Regions from separate parts of the Streptomyces sp. NPDC058650 genome, predicted to be linked through region 1. Evidence: riboswitches for the same ligand, from Rfam matches in the RefSeq annotation. Region 1 holds a riboswitch; each other region holds the start of a gene.
What was found. Region 1 has a riboswitch for cobalamin ahead of ACFWWU_RS12540 (cobalamin biosynthesis protein). Riboswitches for the same ligand answer to the same signal wherever they lie in the genome.
Positions count from the first base shown of each region.

Region 2: linked by a shared signal. The riboswitch ahead of ACFWWU_RS12190 (ribonucleoside-diphosphate reductase subunit alpha) and the one ahead of ACFWWU_RS12540 (cobalamin biosynthesis protein) in region 1 are both predicted to bind cobalamin.
Region 3: linked by a shared signal. The riboswitch ahead of ACFWWU_RS33100 (energy-coupling factor ABC transporter permease) and the one ahead of ACFWWU_RS12540 (cobalamin biosynthesis protein) in region 1 are both predicted to bind cobalamin.

Region 1 covers NZ_JBHXRL010000006.1:59,008-62,237, forward strand. Annotated here, with positions in the region: gene ACFWWU_RS12530 (anion permease) at 1-654, shown strand, start outside; gene ACFWWU_RS12535 (hypothetical protein) at 667-888, shown strand; cobalamin riboswitch at 1,046-1,178, shown strand; gene ACFWWU_RS12540 (cobalamin biosynthesis protein) at 1,212-2,195, shown strand; gene ACFWWU_RS12545 (cobyric acid synthase) at 2,192-3,230, shown strand, end outside.
Region 2 covers NZ_JBHXRL010000005.1:424,256-427,485, reverse strand. Annotated here, with positions in the region: gene mctP (monocarboxylate uptake permease MctP) at 1-342, shown strand, start outside; gene ACFWWU_RS12195 (GNAT family N-acetyltransferase) at 426-926, shown strand; cobalamin riboswitch at 974-1,118, shown strand; gene ACFWWU_RS12190 (ribonucleoside-diphosphate reductase subunit alpha) at 1,247-3,230, shown strand, end outside.
Region 3 covers NZ_JBHXRL010000026.1:113,601-116,830, reverse strand. Annotated here, with positions in the region: gene ACFWWU_RS33115 (ArsR/SmtB family transcription factor) at 1-298, shown strand, start outside; gene ACFWWU_RS33110 (VOC family protein) at 295-687, shown strand; partial or broken gene ACFWWU_RS33105 (Rid family hydrolase) at 736-1,035, opposite strand; cobalamin riboswitch at 1,143-1,378, shown strand; gene ACFWWU_RS33100 (energy-coupling factor ABC transporter permease) at 1,407-2,105, shown strand; gene ACFWWU_RS33095 (energy-coupling factor ABC transporter substrate-binding protein) at 2,102-2,512, shown strand; gene cbiQ (cobalt ECF transporter T component CbiQ) at 2,519-3,230, shown strand, end outside.

The DNA of each region.
Region 1 (3,230 bases):
CAGGGCGTCGTCGCCCCCGGCTCCAACCCGCCCCTCTGGGTCATCGTCGCCGCCGGCGTCGCGATCGCGCTCGGCACCTACCTCGGCGGCTGGCGCATCATCCGCACCATGGGCAAGGGCCTCACCGACCTCCAGCCGCAGCAGGGCTTCGCCGCCCAGACCAGCGCCGCCACGGTCATCCTGGCCTCCTCGCACCTCGGCTTCTCCCTCTCCACCACCCAGTCCTGCTCGGGTGCCGTGATGGGCGCGGGCCTCGGCCGCAAGGGCGGCGTCGTCCGCTGGTCGACCGCGACCCGGATGTTCGTCGCCTGGGGTCTGACCCTGCCCGCCGCGGGCCTGATCGGTGCCGGTGCCGAGTTCCTCACCAAGCAGGGCCCCTGGGGCATCGCCGCCGTCGCGGTCCTGCTGGTCTCCGGCTCGGCCGTCATCTGGTCGCTGTCCCGCCGCAAGCCGGTCGACCACAACAACGTCACCGACGACGACCTCGACGGCACGTCCGAGCCCGCGGGTGTGGTGACCACCGCGATCGCGGCCGTCACCCCGCCGCCGGCCGGTTCCGTCGCCGCCGTCGCGGACGAGGACCTGAAGACCACCATCCCCTCGCCGGTTCCCACGGACCCGGCCGCTCCCCCGGCCCCCGCCGCAGCGGTGTAAGGAACCAACGACATGAAGATCGACTGGGCAGCTCTCGGCTCCGTCTTCGGAGTCAGCCTCGTGGCGACCGTCGCCCTCGTGGGCCTCTTCACCCTCGGCATCATCGGCCTCTCCAAGCAGGAGCAGGCCGCCGCCCAGGGCGGCTCGGCCACGATGGCCCGGACCGGCGCCTACGCCTGCTTCGGCCTGTGCCTGGCGGCCGTGGCCTACGGCATCTACCTGATCGTCGTCTGACGGTCCCCTTCTTCACCTCCGTACGGCGGCCGGGCGGTCCGCACCTTCGGGTGCGGGCCGCCCGGCCGCCGTGTTCGTGGTGCTCGCCGGGGTCCGTGTCTGTGGTGCTTCGCACAGTGACCTGTCGCAGGTCAAGGGTGAGTTGACGGGTGTTCGCGGGCCGTGGTGGACTGCCGAGGCCATTACGGCGGCAGCAGAGGAAGTCCGGTGCGAATCCGGCGCGGTCCCGCCACTGTGACCGGATCCGAAGGGTCCGGGAGTCAGGAACTCTCGCCGCCGGTCACGTCGATCCAGGGCGCGGACCCTGAGTGAGGACCTGCGCCATGCCCGGCCGCATCAGAGCCAGCAGCCTTTCCCCGGACGGATTCGCGTACGGCGCGGCCCTCGGGCTCGCCGTCGACCGGCTCGTCGGCGATCCCCGCCGCGGACATCCCGTCGCCGCCTTCGGCCGCGCTGCCGCCGCCGTCGAACAGCGCCTGCACCACGACCACCGCGGCTGGGGCGCCCTGCACACCGCCGTCTGCGCCGGCTCCACCGCCGCCCTCGGCGCACTCGCCGCCCGGGCCGTACGGGACCGGCCGGCCGCCGCCGTGGCGCTGACCGCCGCCTCCGTCTGGGCCGTCGTCGGCGGTACGACCCTGGGGCGGGAGGCCCGCGCGATCGGCGGGGCGCTCGCCGCCGGGGACCTGGAGGTCGCCCGGGAGCGGCTGCCGCACCTGTGCGGGCGCGACCCGCAGTCCCTGGACGGCCCCGCGATGGCCCGCGCGGTCGTCGAGTCCGTCGCCGAGAACACCTCCGACGCCGTGGTCGGCGCCCTCTTCTGGGGCGCCGTCGCGGGCGTGCCGGGCCTCGTCGCCTTCCGGGCCGTCAACACCCTCGACGCGATGGTCGGCCACAAGTCCCCGCGCCACCGCCGCTTCGGCTGGGCCTCGGCCCGGCTCGACGACGTGGCCGGCTGGCCCGGGGCCCGGCTGACGGCCGCCGCCGCGACGCTCGCCGGAGGCAATCCGCGCGGAGCCGTACGGGCCTGGCGGGCGGACGCGGCCAAGCACCCGAGCCCCAACGCGGGCCCCGTCGAGGCCTCCTTCGCGGGCTCCCTCGGCGTACGGCTCGGGGGGACCCTCGCGTACGGCGGGCGGGTCGAGCACCGGCCCGTGCTCAACGGGGAAGGGCGGCCCGTCGAGGTCGCCGACATCGACCGGGCGGTCCGGCTCTCGCGCCGGGTGACCGCACTGACCCTGGCCGCCTGTGTCGGCGGCCGCATGATCATCGGTGCCGTGAAGCGCGCGAAGCGGAGGAACGCATGAGGGGTGGGGGTCTGCTGGTCGCCGGGACCACGTCCGACGCCGGCAAGAGCGTCGTGACGGCCGGCATCTGCCGCTGGCTGGTCCGCAAGGGCGTGAAGGTGGCGCCGTTCAAGGGGCAGAACATGTCCCTCAACTCCTTCGTGACCCGCGAGGGCGCCGAGATCGGGCGGGCCCAGGCCATGCAGGCGCAGGCCGCCCGGGTCGAGCCGACCGCGCTCATGAACCCGGTCCTGCTCAAGCCGGGCAGCGACCGGTCCAGCCAGGTCGTCCTGATGGGCAAGCCGGTGGGCGAGCTCAGCGCACGCGGGTTCTTCGGGGCGTCCGGGCCCGCGGCGCAGCCGCAGTCAGGCGCAGTGGCCCCCGGGAAGGCACTGCACGGGGGGCGGCAGAAGGAACTCTTCGAGCCGGTGATGGCGTGCCTGGAGGAACTCCGGGGCATGTACGACGCCGTGATCTGCGAGGGGGCGGGCAGTCCGGCCGAGATCAACCTGCGGCGCACGGACATCGTGAACATGGGCATCGCGCGGGCCGCGCGGCTGCCCGTCGTCGTGGTCGGCGACATCGACCGGGGCGGGGTCTTCGCCCAGTTCTTCGGGACGACGGCGCTGCTGAGCCCCGAGGACCAGTCGCTCGTCGCCGGATACCTCGTGAACAAGTTCCGCGGTGACGTGACCCTCCTTGAGCCCGGCCTCGACATGCTGCACGGACTGACCGGGCGCCGGACCTTCGGCGTCCTGCCGTACGCGCACGGGCTCGGCATCGACGAGGAGGACGGGCTCCGGGTCTCGCTGCGGGGCACCGTGCGCGAGTCGGTCGTCGCGCCGCCGGTCGGCGCGGACGTGCTGCGGGTCGCCGTGTGCGCCGTGCCGCTCATGTCGAACTTCACCGACGTCGACGCGCTGGCCGCCGAGCCGGGCGTCGTCGTCCGGTTCGTGGACCGGCCGGAGGAACTCGTCGACGCGGACCTCGTCGTCGTGCCGGGGACCCGGGGGACGGTGAAGGCCCTCGCGTGGCTGCGGGAGCGGGGGTTGGCGG
Region 2 (3,230 bases), on a different contig from region 1:
ACCCGCTGGTTCCACCGCTGGGCGCTGCTCGCCGGCTGGGCCGTCGGCATGCTCTACGGCACGGTCGCCGCGTACGGCGTCGCGAGCCCGACACAGAAGCACTTCGGCGGTTCCTCCGCCGAGATCCCGGGCATCGGCGAGATCGGTTACATCGGTCTCACCGCCTTCGTCCTCAACCTCGTCGTCACGGTCGTCCTGACCTTCGTCCTCAAGGCCGTGAAGGCCCCCGAGGGCATCGACGAGACCTCCCCGTCGGACTACACGGCCGACGCGCCGTCCCGCACGGCGAAGCCGAAGACGGACCCCACGGCGGACCCGAAGGTCGGCGCCGGAGTGCACTGACCTCGCGGTACGACGCAGGGGCCCGGGATCTCCGCCAGGAGACCCCGGGCCCCTGCGCGTGCCCTTCGAGGCAGACTGGCTCCATGGACTTCACGATCAGGGCGGTACGGCCCGAGGAGTACGAGGAGCTCGGGGAACTCACCGGGCTGACCTATCTGAACGACGGGCTGCTGCTCCACGGCGAGGACGACTTCTATCTGGCCATGCTGCGCGACACGGCCCGCCGGGCCCGCGAGGCCGAGGTGCTCGTCGCCGTCGACGCGGACGACCGGATCATCGGCGGGGTGACCTTCGCCCGGGGCGACACCACCTGGGCGGACATAGCCGTCACCGGCGAGGCCGAGTTCCGGATGCTCGTGGTCGCGCCCGAGGCCCGCGGCAGGGGCGTCGGAGAGGCGCTCGTACGCGCCTGCGCCGACCGCGCGGGCGCCGCGCCGGAGTGCGCGCGGCTCGTGCTCTCCACGGACGCGAAGATGGTCTCGGCGCACCGGATCTACGAGCGGATGGGCTTCGTTCGCACCCCTGAGCGGGACTGGGATCCGGTTCCCGGCCACCGGCTGAGGACCTACGCCCTGGAGTTCTGACACCCCGAGGACAGCAGGGCGACACAACATGTGGTGGGTTCCGCGAGCGGCGCCCACCACATGTATGCTCGTCCTCGTTGTCGACGCAGGGAAATCCGGCGCGAATCCGGAACTGTCCCGCAACGGTGTGCTTCGTACCCATACGCGCGTACGAGGTGAGTCCGAGGACCTGCCGACAGCACACCCGGTCCTTCCGTTCCGGGTGTCACTGACGTCCGGGCCTCGCGGAGTGGGCCGGTGGACGCGGCGCATCCGGTACGGGTGCCCGCCTGCCCGCCTTCCCCCGCCGCGGCCCCGAGCCGAGCGAGGGAGAGCCCCACGTGACCATCGCGCCCGCCGATCCGGCCACGGCGATCGAGAGCGACGGACCCGGCACCATGCTGCTGCGGACCCTGACCGATCTCACCGCCGACCTGCCCGACACCGACCCCGGCAAGGTCGCCGCCGCCGCGCTCCGCGGCCGCAGCGCCACGTCGGACGAGGCGGAACTGCGCGAGCTGGCCACCGAGGCGGCCGCCGGCCTGATCTCCGAGGACCCGGCCTACTCCCGGCTCGCCGCCCGGCTCCTGACGATCACCATCGCCGACGAGGCCGCGAGCCAGGGCGCGGTGTGCTTCTCCGCCTCCGTGGCCGTCGGTCACCGCGAGGGCCTGATCGCCGACCGCACCGCCGACTTCGTCGCGCTGCACGCGGACCGGCTCGACGCGACCGTCGACCAGGCCGCCGACGACCGCTTCGGCTACTTCGGTCTGCGCACCCTCTTCTCGCGCTACCTGCTGCGCCACCCGATCACCCGCAAGGTGATCGAGACCCCGCAGCACTTCATGCTCCGCGTCGCCTGCGGCCTCGCCGAGGACGACAGCGCCCACGCACTCGACGAAGTGGCCGCCCTGTACGGCCTGATGAGCCGCCTGGACTACCTCCCGTCCTCGCCCACGCTCTTCAACTCCGGCACCCGCCACCCGCAGATGTCCTCCTGCTACCTCCTCGACTCCCCGCAGGACGAGCTGGACTCCATCTACGACCGCTACCACCAGGTCGCGCGCCTCTCGAAGCACGCGGGCGGCATCGGCCTCTCCTACTCCCGCATCCGCGCCCGCGGTTCCCTCATCCGCGGCACGAACGGGCACTCCAACGGCATCGTGCCGTTCCTCAAGACCCTCGACGCGTCCGTCGCCGCCGTGAACCAGGGCGGCCGCCGCAAGGGCGCCGCCGCCGTCTACCTGGAGACCTGGCACGCGGACATCGAGGAGTTCCTGGAGCTCCGCGACAACACGGGCGAGGACCAGCGTCGTACGCACAACCTCAACCTGGCGCACTGGATCCCGGACGAGTTCATGCGCCGGGTCAACGCGGACGCCGAGTGGTCGCTCTTCTCGCCGGCGGACGTGCCCGAGCTCGTCGACCTGTGGGGCGAGGAGTTCGACGCCGCCTACCGCGCCGCCGAGGCGAAGGGCCTGGCCCGCAAGAGCATGCCGGCCCGTGACCTGTACGGCCGGATGATGCGGACCCTGGCCCAGACCGGCAACGGCTGGATGACCTTCAAGGACGCCTCGAACCGGACGGCCAACCAGACCGCCGAGCCCGGCCACACCGTCCACTCCTCCAACCTCTGCACGGAGATCCTGGAGGTCACCAACGACGGCGAGACCGCGGTCTGCAACCTGGGCTCGGTCAACCTCGGCGCCTTCGTGGACGCCTCGACCCAGGACATCGACTGGGAGCGGCTCGACGCGACCGTCCGCACGGCCGTCACCTTCCTCGACCGGGTCGTCGACATCAACTTCTACCCGACCGAGCAGGCCGGGCGTTCCAACGCCCGCTGGCGGCCGGTGGGCCTGGGCGCGATGGGCCTCCAGGACGTCTTCTTCCAGCTGAAGCTGCCGTTCGACTCCCCCGAGGCGCGCGCGCTGTCCACCCGGATCGCCGAGCGGATCATGCTCGCCGCGTACGAGGCCTCCGCCGACCTCGCCGAGCGCAGCGGGCCGGTCCCCGCCTGGGACAAGACCCGCACCGCCCGCGGTGTCCTGCACCCGGACCACTACGACGTGGAGCTCAACTGGCCCGAGCGCTGGGCTGCCCTGCGCGAGCGGATCGCCACGGTCGGCATGCGCAACAGCCTGCTCCTGGCGATCGCGCCGACGGCGACCATCGCCTCGATCGCGGGCGTGTACGAGTGCATCGAGCCGCAGGTCTCCAACCTCTTCAAGCGCGAGACGCTGTCGGGCGAGTTCCTCCAGGTCAACTCGTACCTCGTCGCCGAGCTCAAGCGGCTCGGCGTGTGGGACGCGCAGACCCGGGACG
Region 3 (3,230 bases), on a different contig from region 1:
CGACGACCTCTTCAAAGCCCTGGCCGACCCCACCCGCCGCACGATCCTCGACGAGCTCACGGAGAAGTCCGGACAGACACTGTTCGAGATCTGTTCGCGACTGAGCATGAAGCACGCGCTCGGCATCTCGCGCCAGGGGGTCTCCCAGCACCTCGCCGTGCTGGAGGCCGCCGGGCTCGTCGAGACCAGGCGGGAGGGCCGCTACAAGTTCCACGACCTGAACACCGCTCCCCTGCGGCACATCACCGAGCGGTGGCCCGTGCCCGACACCCCCGGACCGGAGAAGAGCACCTCATGAAGATCCATCTGACCAGCGTCTTCGTCGACGACCAGGCCAAGGCCGAGCGTTTCTACACCGAGATCCTCGGCTTCGTGAAGAAGCACGACGTCCCGCTGGGCGAGACGGACCGCTGGCTGACCGTCGTCTCGCCCCACGAGCCCGCCGGTACCGAACTCCTCCTGGAGCCCGCCGGTCACCCGGCGGTCAAGCCCTACCGCGACGCGCTGGTCCAGGACGGCATCCCGCTGGCCCAGTTCGCCGTCGACGACGTGCGGGCCGAGTACGAGCGCCTGAGCGGCCTCGGCGTCCGCTTCACCCAGGAACCCCTGGAGATGGGCCCCGTCACCACCGCCGTCTTCGACGACACCTGCGGCAACCTGATCCAGCTCGCGACGGAGCCCCAGTAGGCCCGGCGGGAGGCGGGCCTACCGCCGGTCGGCCCGCTCTCCCCGGCGTCAGCCGACGACGGCGTCGAGCTCCACCTCGACGAGCCATGCGGGATCGATGAACCGCGTGACCTCGACGAAGGTCGTCACCGGCCGGACCTCCGCGAACCGCTCCCCGTGGGCGCGCGCGGCCTCCTTCCACGAGGTCACGTCGGTCAGCATGACGCGGGTGCGCACGACGTCCTCCAGCGACGCACCCGCCGCCTTCAGCGCCTCCTCGGCGATGTCGAGACACCTGACGGTCTGGGCGTACACGTCACCCGGCGCGACGGCCGCCCCGTCGTCGCCGATGGGAGCGGTCCCGGCGACCGCTACGTGCGCACCCTTTCAAACGGCGCGGGAAAAGCCGATCTCCGGTTCGAGTGGCGACCCGGAACTGACCCTCTGTGGAACATCCCTCATCGCTCCGTACTCCTCCGCGTTGTAATGCACCTGGTCAACGGACTAGTGTCGCAGGGCCTTGGTGTTCGGGAAACCGGTGCAGTACCGGTGCGGCCCTCGCCACTGTGATCGGGAGTTCCGGCTCCACACCCGTGGGAGACCCCCGCGGGCAAGCCACTGGACCGTTGTGGGAGACCACCGCGGTGTGGGAAGGCGGAGTCGGGACGTATGACCGTCAGCCAGGAGACCGGCCAGGGTGCGTTGTCCATCCACGAGGTGCTGGAGAGGGTCTCCCAACCATGCATATAGCCGAGGGGTATCTGCCCCCCGTACACGCCGCCGCCTGGGGCGTTGCCGCCGCTCCGTTTGTCGTCCACGGGGTTCGCGCGCTCACCCGCGAGGTGCGCTCCAACCCCGAGTCCACCCTGCTGCTCGGCGCCGCCGGCGCCTTCACGTTCGTCCTGTCCGCACTCAAACTTCCCTCCGTGACGGGCAGTTGCTCGCATCCGACGGGTACGGGTCTGGGCGCGATCCTCTTCCGGCCGCCGATCATGGCGGTCCTCGGGACGATCACCCTGCTCTTCCAGGCCCTGCTGCTCGCCCACGGCGGACTCACCACGCTCGGCGCGAACGCCTTCTCGATGGCGATCGTCGGACCCTGGGCGGGGTACGGGACCTATCTGCTGGTGCGCCGGTTCGGTGCGCCGCTGATGGTCGCCGTCTTCTTCGGCGCGTTCGTCGCCGATCTGTCCACGTACTGCGTCACGAGCGTGCAGCTCGCGCTGGCCTTCCCGGACCAGGGCAGCGGCATCATGGGCTCCCTGGCCAAGTTCGGTTCCATCTTCGCCGTGACACAGATCCCGCTGGCGGTGAGCGAGGGCCTGCTCACCGTGCTCGTGATGCGGCTGCTCATGCAGTCCAGCAAGGGCGAGCTGACCCGGCTGGGCGTTCTGACCCGGTCCGCCACGAAGCGACACGAGGAGGCGGCCGCGCGATGAGCTTCACCGTCAGCCGGAACACGAAGATCAACGCCCTGCTGCTGCTCGTCGTCGCCGCGCTCGCGGTGCTGCCGCTGGCACTGGGGCTCGGCGACCACAAGGAAGAGCCGTTCGCCGGGGCGGACGCGGAGGCGGAGACCGCGATCACGGAGCTCCAGCCCGATTACGAACCGTGGTTCAGCCCTCTGTACGAGCCGCCGTCCGGGGAGATCGAATCGGCGCTGTTCGCCCTCCAGGCGGCGCTGGGCGCTGGTGTCCTCGCCTACTACTTCGGGGTGCGGCGCGGACGTCGGCAGGGCGAGGCCCGCGCGCTGGCGCAGGCCGGCGAGGGTGCGGAGAGCGCGAAGCGCGCGGAGGGTGCCGCGATCGCGGACTCGCGCGTCGAAGCCGGGGACAGGGACGCGTAACCGCCCATGCTGCCTATCGACGCGGCGGCGCACAGCAGTCGCTGGCGCCGCCGCCATCCCGTCGAGAAGGCCCTGCTCGGCTTCGGTCTCACGCTGTGCGCGGTGTGTCTGCCGCCGTGGCCGGGTGCGGTGCTCGTCGCGGCGGCCACGCTCGCGGTCCTGCTCGGCCCGGCCGGAGTGGCGGGCCGTCAGCTGTGGCGGGCGTTCCGCGTGCCGCTCGGGTTCTGCGTCACGGGCGCGGTGCCGCTGCTCTTCGAGGTGGGCGGGGCACGGGGGTTCGTGGCCCTCGCGCCCGGCGGGCCCGTCCACGCGGGCGAGCTGCTGCTGCGGACCGCCGCCGCCTCGCTGGGGGTGCTGCTCTTCGCGTTCACGACGCCCGTCTCCGACGTGCTCCCCCGGCTCGTCCGCGCGGGGGTGCCCGCGCCCGTGGTGGACGTGGCGCTCGTGATGTACCGGATCATCTTCCTGCTCCTCGACTCCCTGTCCAAGATCCGCCAGGCGCAGGCCGCCCGGCTCGGGCACACCACCCGGGCGGCGACCTGGCGGTCGCTCGCCGGGCTCGGCGCCACGTCGTTCGTCCGCGCCTTCGACCGGGCGCAGCGCCTGCAGTCGGGGCTCGCCGGGCGCGGCTACGACGGGACCCTTCGGGTCCTGGTCCCCGCCGCCGCGGTCTCCCGCCGGTTCCTGGCGGCGGCCGTCGGGCTCCTCGGCGGGCTCG